Regions from separate parts of the Streptomyces sp. NPDC001156 genome, predicted to be linked through region 3. Evidence: riboswitches for the same ligand, from Rfam matches in the RefSeq annotation. Region 3 holds a riboswitch; each other region holds the start of a gene.
The links. A riboswitch is a leader RNA that binds a small molecule or an ion and turns the genes downstream of it on or off. The one in region 3 is predicted to bind S-adenosylmethionine.

Region 1 (3,268 bases), on a different contig from region 3:
CCGGCCCCGTCGCGCCGAAAGCCTCCGCGAACTCCTCGTCCGGAAACAGTTCCCCCAGCCGGTCCCGCACCGCCACCGGCAACGGCACCTGCCGCCCGAAATTCTTCGCCCGCACCGCCCGCGCCACCACGGGATCCGGCTCCGGCCACGACTGCGGCTCCATCGACACTCCCATCCCACCCCCCGACCGGGGATCAGGAAAGAACCGGCCGCACCACCAACCCTGCCAGTACCACCAAGTCGCTGTCGGCCCTCAACTGCCAATGGGCAACAGGGTCGGCCGCATCATCAAAGACCGCAACTACCGCCGGTTCCGCCGGCGCCGCGCTGTCGCCGAACACACCATCGCCCACCTCAAAGACCACCAGGTCCTGCGCCAGTGCCGACGCAAAGGCGACGGCATCAACCACGCCGTCGCAGGAGTCGCAGCACTCCACAACCTGAAGCTGGAAGTCCGGTAACCGGGGGGTCACCCCGGCAAGGAGACACGGCCCGCTCCGCATGACGGGATAACTCTTAGCGGCCCCGGCCGCCGGGGCCGCTCCCCCGTCCGCTGCGGGGCGGACGGGAGGGAGACCACCTGGCCGTGCCCCGGTGGCTCAGACCGCCGGCACGCAACGGCCGTCCTCCGTGCGGTAGTTCCACTTCGCACCGTCGCGGACCAGCTCCTTGACCGCACCGAGGAAACGCTCCACGTGCTCGTCGGGCGTGCCCGCGCCGAAGCTGACGCGGATCGCGTTCAGCGTCTTCTCACCGGGCGCCGCCTCGGGGGCGCCGCACTCCCCCTGGGTCTGCGGGTCGGCGCCCAGAAGTGTGCGCACCAGCGGGTGGGCACAGAAGAGGCCGTCGCGGACGCCGATGCCGTACTCCGCGGAGAGCGCGGCGGCGAAGTGGGAGCTGTTCCAGCCCTCGACGACGAAGGAGATGACCCCGACGCGGGGCGAGTCGTCGCCGAAGAGGGAGAGCACCTTGACCTCCGGGACCCCGGCCAGCCCTTCCCGGACCTTGCCGATCAGGTACTGCTCGCGGGCAACAAGGGCGTCGAAGCCGGCCTCGGTGAGGGCCTTGCAGGCCGAGGCGATGGAGTAGGCGCCGATGACATTGGGCGAGCCCGCCTCGTGCCGTGCGGCGCTCTCGTGCCACTCGACGTCCACTCCTCCGTCGGTGCGCCGGGTGACCTTGCGGCTGGCGCCTCCGCCCGCGAGGTAGGGCTCGGCCGCACGCAGCCAGTCGGCGCGGCCGGCCAGGACTCCGGAACCGAACGGCGCGTACAGCTTGTGCCCGGAGAACGCGACCCAGTCGACGTCCAGGTCCTTGACCGACACCCGGTGGTGCGGGGCCAGCTGGGCGGCGTCCAGCACGATACGGGCGCCGTGCGCATGGGCGGCCGCCGCGAGATCGCGCACCGGCCACAGCTCGCCGGTGACGTTCGAGGCGCCGGTGACACAGACCAAGGCCGGGCCGTGGGGATCGCGGTCCGCAAGGGCGCGCTCCAGGGTCGCGACGGCCTGCTGCGGAGTGCGCGGGGCGTCCAGGCAGGTGACGCGCGCACCCCGCCAGGGCAGCAGGGAGGCGTGGTGTTCCGTCTCGAAGACGAAGACCTGGCAGTCGGCCGGAAGGGCGGCGGCGAGGAGGTTGAGCGAGTCGGTGGTGGACCGGGTGAAGATCACCTCGTCCTCTTCGCGGCAGTCGAGGAACGCTGCGACGGTCCGGCGGGCGTTCTCGAACAGGTCGGTGGACAGCTGCGAGAGGTACCCGGCACCGCGGTGGACGCTGCCGTAGTACGGGGCGTAGGCCGCCACGTCGTCCCAGACGCGCTGAAGTGCCGGGGCGCTGGCCGCGTAGTCGAGCGCGGCGTAGGTGACCTCGCCGCCCGTGACGAGCGGGACGGTGACATCCCGGCCTAGAACGGGCAGCGGGGCACAAATGGACGGGTCGGCAGCAAGGGTGGAAACGGACATGGGTGCACTCCCGTGTAAGCAGGTGGGATCGCCGTGCCGGACGGCGCGCACGACGGCGCGAGGCTGCGTCAGCGGCACGCGAAAAGGTGAAAAGGGGTGAAAGGGGATGCGGAGGCGGGGCTCTGCGGCCCTATCGCATTCGCTTGCTCACGGAAGGCTCCCTCGAACGACCAGGACCCCTGGTGATGCGAGGGGTCCGCGCTTGCCGCAGACCTCGCTGCCTACGGCCTGGTCCTCACCCGGGGCACCCCGCCACGGACGGAGGGTTGCCGGACAGCCGGCCGGGGCCGAATGGCTGTCGCTCATGACCTGTACAGGACGCTACGGGACGTGATCGCCCGGCCGCAACTTCTGTCCGGATGCCGGGATGCACACAGGGTTGCGAAGGCCCGGTCCGGAGACGGGGCCGCGCGCACGGCTGTGGAGGCCGGGCCGGAGACGGGGACGCGAACACGGCCACGACGGCCGCACCGCAGACCGCGACCCACGCACCACCACGACGGCCGCACCGCAGACCGCGACCCGCACACGACCACGAAGGCCGCACCGGAGACGGGGACGCGCGCGGTTACAAAGGCTGATCCGCAGACCGCGACCCACACACCGCCGCCAAGGACCGTCCACAGCCGGGGATGCGCGCACGGCCGCGAAGGCGTGGGAGTGCCGGACGGGCGAAGGCCGGGCCGGAGATGCCTGGTGGGCCCCATCGGCCCTGAGCCTGTGGGGGCACCCCTCTCAGGCACACCCGGAACAGCTTGGAGCGGAGCCGAGGAGCCCGCGCCCCAGGCCCCGCGGATGTCAGGCGTGGGTCGCCGCCACCCAGTGGTCCAGCGTCCGCTTGGCCGCCCCCGAGTCGATGGACTCCACGGCCTTCTCCATCCCGGCCCGGATCTGCTCCGCGAGCGACCCGGAACCCGGCTCCAGCGCCACCAGCGCCGCCGCCGAGTTCAGCAGTACGGCGTCCCGTACCGGGCCCGTCTCACCGGTCAGCACCCGTCGCGCCACATCGGCGTTGTAAGAGGCGTCGGCACCGCGCAAGGCCTCCACCGGGACCAGGTCGATCCCCACGTCCCGGGGGTCGAAGGCTTCCTCGGTGACCTTGCCGTCGCGGACGATCCAGACCCGGGAGGTCGATGTGGTCGTCAGCTCGTCCAGGCCGTCGTCGCCCCGGAACACCAGCGAGGAGTTGCCGCGCTCGGCGAGGACCCCCGCCACGATCGGCGCCATCCGCGGGTCCGCGACACCGACGGCCTGGGCCTTCACCCGCGCCGGGTTCGTCAGCGGGCCCAGGATGTTGAACGTCGTAC
Region 2 (3,268 bases), on a different contig from region 3:
ACCTCCGCCAGGTTCCCGCCCTCGGCGGGAACCTCGGCCTGGCCGCCGGTGTAGGGGCGCAGGATGGTCGGGATGCGGACAGTGACGCTCATGGGGTGTGACCTCCGGTGGGGTACGGCCGGCGGGACGGGTGCTCAGACGAGCCCGGCCGCACGGAAGGAGTCCAGGTTCGGGCGGATCGTGGCGGTGAGCCCGGTGCCGGCCACCGCGTCCAGCGTCTTGAGACCGTCGCCGGTGTTGAGGACGACCGTCGTCTTCGCCGGATCGAGGACACCGCTCTCGATGAGCTTGCGCGTGACACCGACGGTCACGCCACCGGCCGTCTCGGCGAAGATGCCCTCCGTACGGGCGAGCAGCTTGATGGCATCGACGATCTGATCGTCCGTCACATCCTCCACCGCACCGCCCGTGCGGCGCGCGATGTCGAGGACGTACGGGCCGTCGGCCGGGTTGCCGATCGCCAGCGACTTGGCGATCGTCTTCGGCTTCTGCGGCCGTACGACGTCCTGGCCCGCCTTGAAGGCGACCGACACCGGGGAGCAGCCCTCGGCCTGCGCCCCGAAGATCTTGTAGGGCGTGTCCTCCACGAGCCCCAGCTTGATCAGTTCCTGTAGCCCCTTGTCGATCTTCGTCAGCTGCGAGCCGGAAGCGATCGGAACCACGATCTGGTCGGGCAGCCGCCAGCCGAGCTGCTCGGCGATCTCGTACGCCAGGGTCTTGGACCCCTCCGCGTAGTACGGACGGAGGTTGACGTTGACGAAGCCCCAGCCCTCGCCGGCCGGGTCGCCGATCAGCTCGGAGCAGAAGCGGTTCACGTCGTCGTAGTTGCCCTCGATGCCGACGAGCTGACCGCCGTAGACCGCGGCCATGACGATCTTGCCCTGCTCCAGGTCGTGCGGGATGAAGACGCAGGAGCGAAAGCCGGCCCGTGCCGCCGCGGCACCGACCGCGCCCGCGAGGTTGCCGGTGGAGGAGCAAGAGAGGGTGGTGAAGCCGAAGACGCGCGCGGCCTCCAGCGCCTGGGCGACCACGCGGTCCTTGAAGGAGTGCGTGGGGTTGCCCGAGTCGTCCTTCACGTACAGCCCGCCGGTCACGCCCAGCTCACGCGCCAGGTTGTCCGCCTTGACGAGCTTGGTCCAGCCCGGGTTGAGGTTCGGCTTGCCGGCGACGTCCGCCGGGACCGGCAGCAGCGGCGCATAACGCCAGATGTTGGCGGGGCCGGCCTCGATGCGCTTACGCAGTTCCTCGGTGTCGTAGCCCGAGAAGTCGTACGCGATCTCCAGCGGGCCGAAACACTCCTCGCAGGCGAAGACCGGGCCGAGGGGCACCCGGTGGCCGCACTCACGACACGAGAGAGCCGCGGCGGGACCGAGATTCACGGAGTCGGTGGTGCTTGCAACTGTCTGCACAGCCATGTCAGGCGAGGCCCTTTCTCCTCATCTTCCTCACGACGCATCTCGCCGTGAGACGGATTTGGCACCTTCCCTAGCCGGGAGCCTCGCGAAGACGATCAGGAGCGATCTACGAGAACCGACTGGAGGGTTGCCGGGGCTTCATCGGGCCGTGTCCCTCTGCCCCTCTGGATGAGCGGTATGCGGTTGTTTCACCGTGGTGAGCGACGGCGACCCCCGACATGCGATGGTCACCGGCGTTGTTCAAGACTGTAACCGAAGGCCAGGACAGTTGAGAGAGTCGTCCGAACCGCGAGATGGACGGATCACCACCCGCACCCCATGGGAGTCCCACTCGGGGATCTCTTCCGATCTCTTCCGATCTCTTCTGCCGACCACCGCCGTACGAACGTGAGGAGCCGCAGACTGTGCTGGAAGAAGTCGAGCGCTGGCTGAGCACCCGCTCCTGGTCCCTCGCCGATCGCCCGCTCCACCAGACCCTGGCCGCGAAACGCTCGTCCGGTTCAACGGTCAGTGTGGTGCTGCCCGCGCTCAACGAGGAGGAGACGGTCGGCGACATCGTCGCCGCCATCCGCCACGACCTCATGCAGAAGGTCCCGCTCGTCGACGAGATCGTCGTCGTCGACTCGGGCTCAACCGACCGCACCTCCGAGGTCGCCGCGGCAGCCGGCGCGAAGGTGGTCCACCGCGACGCGATCCTGCCGCGGATCCCGGCCGTGCCCGGCAAGGGCGAGGTGCTGTGGCGGTCCCTGCTCGTCACCCGTGGCGACATCGTCTGCTTCATCGACGCGGACCTGAGGGAGTTCTCCTCGGAGTTCGTCTCCGGAATCGTGGGCCCACTGCTCACCGACCCCGGCGTGGACCTGGTGAAGGCGATGTACGACCGGCCGCTCGGCGCCACGGCCGGCCAGGGCGGACGTGTCACGGAGATGATGGCGCGCCCGCTGCTCAACATGCACTGGCCCCAGCTGGCCGGATTCGTACAGCCGCTCGGCGGCGAGTACGCGGCCCGCCGTTCCCTGCTGGAACGGCTGCCGTTCCCGGTCGGGTACGGGGTGGAGCTCGGCATGCTGGTCGACGCCCTGCACCTGGTGGGCCTGGACGCCCTCGCCCAGGTCGACGTGGGGGTGCGCAAGCACCGCCACCAGGACGGACAGGCGCTCGGCCGCATGGCCGCCGCGATCTACCGCACCGCACAGCTCCGGCTGGCCCGCGGCCATCTGATCCGCCCGTCCCTCACCCAGTTCGAACGGGTGGCGGGTGGGTTCGAGCCACGGACGTACTCGGTGGACACCGAGGAGCGCCCGCCGATGGAACAGATCGCCGAGTACATGGAACGAAAGGCGGCCTGAATGGCTCCGGAACCCGTTGTATACGGCTCCACATACGGCTGAATGGAACGTTTGAGCGTTTAGGCTCCGGGCTAGGTTTCGTGGCATGGCTTCCCCGCACACGGCTTCCGTACTTGTCGCCTCCAACCGCGGCCCGGTCTCGTACGCGCTGGACGAGAGGGGGGAGCTCACCGCCAAGCGGGGCGGTGGCGGACTGGTCTCCGGACTGTCGGCGATCGGCCCGGACACGGACGCCGTCTGGATCTGCTCCGCCCTGAACGACGCCGACCGTGAGGCCGTCCGGCGCACGGGCGGTGCGCTCGATCCGGCCGACACCGGCGGGCAGCGCGTACGGATGCTCGACATCGACGCGCAGGTGCACGCCGACGCGTACAACGGCATCGCGAACTCGGTGCTGTGGTTCGTGCACCACATGCTGTATCAGACGCCGCTCGAGCCGGTCTTCGACACGACGTTCCGGCGCCAGTGGAAGGCCTACGAGGAGTACAACCGCGCGTTCGCCGA
Region 3 (3,268 bases):
GACGCACGCAGCGGCCACTACGCGGTACCGCGCCGCTACCGGCTCCACCTGTCGCTGTCCTGTCCGCACTGTCTGCGGACAGCCATCACCCACAGCCTCCTCGGTCTCGACGAGGTCTGCCCCGTGACCTTCCTGCCCGCGGTGCCAGACGGCCCCGGCGGCGAGCACTCCGCGCTGCGCCCGCTGTACGAGGCGAGCGCCCACCGCTACCCTGGGGCGGCCGTCGCGCCCGTGCTCAGCGACGACTGGTCGGGCCGGATCGTCAGCACGCACGCCCCGGACATCATGCGCGACCTGGCCCGGCACTTCGGCGCCGGCCGCGATGCGCTGTACCCGCAGGGCGCCGACGCCGAGCTCGAGGGTGTGCGCCGCCTGTGCGAGCAGGGCCTCGAGGCGGCCGCACAGCGTGCCGGTCGCGCCGATGCCGGTGCGGAGGAGCGGGCCGACGCGCTCACCTCGCTGCTGTGCACCCTGCGGTCGCTGGAGGGCCGGCTGGAGCGCCAGGAATACGTGCTGGGCGACCAACTCACCGCTGGCGACGTGGAGTTGTGGGTGAGCCTGGTGCAACTGGACACCGTGCACCGCTGGCACCTGGACGCAGGTGCGGTGCACCGCATAGCCGGCCACCCGCGTCTGTGGGCCTACGCCCGCCGGCTGGCCGCCCGTCCGGCCTTCGGCCCGCACCTCGACCTCGACGGCATCGCCCGTCGGCACCACGCGCGCTGCCGTGGTCTCGAGGCCGCGGGGGCGGCGGTGCAGATCCTCGACTGGGCCGCGCACGTGCCCGACAGCGCACCGGCACGGGCCAGTTGACGGCGTGTCCGTCCGTAGGCTGATGTATCACCTGATGGACGCACATTGACATCGGTTCCCGGGCCTGACTTACTTACGGCTCAGAACGGTCATGAGCGTCAGCGACAAGCCCTGGCTTGCTGACCGGCAACCCTCGCGCCGCGGTGGGGTGCCCCAGGTGACGACCGGACCGGGATGACGTTTCGGTAAGCGCGAGGCCCAAGGGGCCAGGACAGCGACAGGTGGCGGACATGTACGCAGCTTCCAGGACGGCCGCACGCCGTCCTCAGTGCTGCGTACAGCCGTACGCACAGTTGCTCGTCGCCAACCGGGCCGTCGACCTTCTGCGCGTCAGCAGCGCACTGTGTACCGCACCGGGCCGCGCCCGCTGTCGGGGCTGACTACTTCCACCAGCCCCGCCTCCGTGACGAACACCGCTTGAGCGGTGTGCCGTTGTCCGCCCAGCCCCCGGTTCCGTGCGACCCCGTGCGCTGCCCCGCTCCGCAGAGCGATCCCCGCCCTGCCGGCCTGTCGTGGCCACGCACCGCCGCCGCGGTCCCCGGGTGTCCGAGTTGCCGGAGCCCTCCATGACTGAACCCCCAGGCACAGCCGTGTCCGTCGACGCCCTGCCGATGGCCGAAGCCACCGCCGACGTCACGCCCACCACTCCAGCCCACCCGGTCCGCGACCCCTCGCCGGACGCTTCCGGCCGACCGCTCACCGCCCAGCGGGTACGACCCCTGCGCCGCCCCGGCCGCTGGATCGCCACGGCCGTGGTGCTGGTCCTGGTGGCCCAGTTCGTCCACGGCCTGGTCTCGAACCCCTTCTACCAGTGGGACCGGTTCGCCTATTGGTTCCTGCGCCCCACCATCCTCGACGGACTGCTGATCACTCTCGAAGTCGCCGCGCTCAGCGCCGTGTCCGGCCTGCTCGGCGGCATCGTCCTGGCGCTCGCGCGGCTCTCCCGGAGCCCCGTGCTGCGCGCCGTCAGCTGGACCTACGTATGGGCGTTGCGGTCCGTACCCCTGATCGTCGTGCTGATCTTCCTCTACAACTTCAGCGCGCTGTACCGGACGGTGAGCATCGGCGTGCCCTTCGGCCCCGCCTTCCTCACCTTCGACGAGTCCAGGCTGGCCACCGACATGGCCGTCGCCGTGGTCGGTCTGAGCCTCAACGAGGCCGCGTACGCGGCGGAGGTCGTCCGGGGCGGCATCCTCTCCGTCGACCAGGGCCAGCACGAGGCCGCCGCCGCCCTCGGCCTGCCCAGGGGCCACCAGTTCAGGAAAATCGTCTTCCCGCAGGCCCTCAGGTCCATCACCCCGAACTACGTCAACCAGCTGATCGGACTGATCAAGGGCACCTCGCTGGTGTTCTACGTCTCGCTGCTCGATCTGTTCGGCTCGGCGCAGACCATGGGCAGCACCTACCCCGGCGACATCGTGCCGCTGCTGCTGGTCGTCACCGTCTGGTACCTGATCCTCACGAGCATCGTGTCCGTCGTCCAGTTCTACGTCGAGCGGCACTACGCCCGGGGCGCCACCCGCACCCTGCCGTCGACCCCGTTGCAGAGGCTGCGCACCGGTCTGCGTGAGCTGCGGGAACGTGCACGCAGGGAGGCCGCCGTATGACCGCCCAGACGCTCGAAACGCACTCCTCGGCGGTCGAGGTGCACGATGTGCACAAGTGGTACGGCGCCCACCGGGTGCTGGACGGCATCGATTTGACGGTACGTCCCGGCGAGGTGACCGTGATCCTCGGACCCTCCGGCTCGGGCAAGTCCACCCTGCTGCGGGTGATCAACCACCTGGAGAAGCCCGAACGCGGCTATGTCAGCGTGGGCGGCGAGCCCATCGGCGTCCGCCGGCACGGCGACCGCCTCAAGGAGCTGAGCGAGCGGGTCATCCTGGCCCAGCGCAGTCGCATCGGCTTCGTCTTCCAGAACTTCAACCTCTTTCCGCACCTGACCGTGTTGGACAACGTGGCCCTGGCTCCGAGCGCGACCGGCAGTCTGACCAGGCCCGAAGCCGAGGAACTCGCCCGCGAACTGCTCGCCCGGGTCGGACTCGCCGACCGGGCCGGGGCCTATCCGCGGCAGTTGTCCGGCGGCCAGCAGCAGCGGGTGGCCATCGCCCGCGCGCTCGCCCTGCGCCCCGGTGTGATCCTCTTCGACGAGCCCACCTCCGCCCTCGACCCCGAACTCGTCGGCGAAGTGCTGGCTGTCATCAAGGACCTGGCCGACGGCGGCACCACACTCCTCATCGTCACGCACGAGATCGCCTTCGCACGGGAGATCGCCGACCGGGTGGTCTTCATGGACGGCGGCCGCATCGTCGAGCAGGGGCCGCCCGCCGAGGTCCTCGGCAATCCACGGCACGAGCGGACCCGGGACTTCCTGAGCAAGGTGCTCTGAAGCCCGCGGCCTCGCCAATCCCCAAGTCTCCCCCCACGCCCTCATTTTCACCGCCCACCGGACAAG

Region 1: another riboswitch for S-adenosylmethionine. It lies ahead of ACWDA7_RS00030 (aminotransferase class V-fold PLP-dependent enzyme); the one in region 3 lies ahead of ACWDA7_RS33820 (amino acid ABC transporter permease).
Region 2: another riboswitch for S-adenosylmethionine. It lies ahead of thrC (threonine synthase); the one in region 3 lies ahead of ACWDA7_RS33820 (amino acid ABC transporter permease).

The regions. Positions count from the first base shown of each region.
Region 1 is NZ_JBSFJX010000001.1:2,682-5,949, forward strand. It holds partial or broken gene ACWDA7_RS00020 (transposase) at 1-175, opposite strand, end outside; gene ACWDA7_RS00025 (hypothetical protein) at 195-473, opposite strand; gene ACWDA7_RS00030 (aminotransferase class V-fold PLP-dependent enzyme) at 600-1,961, opposite strand; SAM riboswitch class IV at 2,155-2,271, opposite strand; gene trpD (anthranilate phosphoribosyltransferase) at 2,760-3,268, opposite strand, start outside.
Region 2 is NZ_JBSFJX010000007.1:118,523-121,790, forward strand. It holds gene ACWDA7_RS06270 (MoaD/ThiS family protein) at 1-92, opposite strand, end outside; gene thrC (threonine synthase) at 135-1,415, opposite strand; SAM riboswitch class I at 1,434-1,590, opposite strand; gene ACWDA7_RS06280 (glucosyl-3-phosphoglycerate synthase) at 1,820-2,764, shown strand; gene ACWDA7_RS06285 (alpha,alpha-trehalose-phosphate synthase (UDP-forming)) at 2,850-3,268, shown strand, end outside.
Region 3 is NZ_JBSFJX010000105.1:20,774-24,041, forward strand. It holds gene ACWDA7_RS33815 (glutathione S-transferase C-terminal domain-containing protein) at 1-813, shown strand, start outside; SAM riboswitch class IV at 901-1,011, shown strand; gene ACWDA7_RS33820 (amino acid ABC transporter permease) at 1,380-2,420, shown strand; gene ACWDA7_RS33825 (amino acid ABC transporter ATP-binding protein) at 2,417-3,202, shown strand.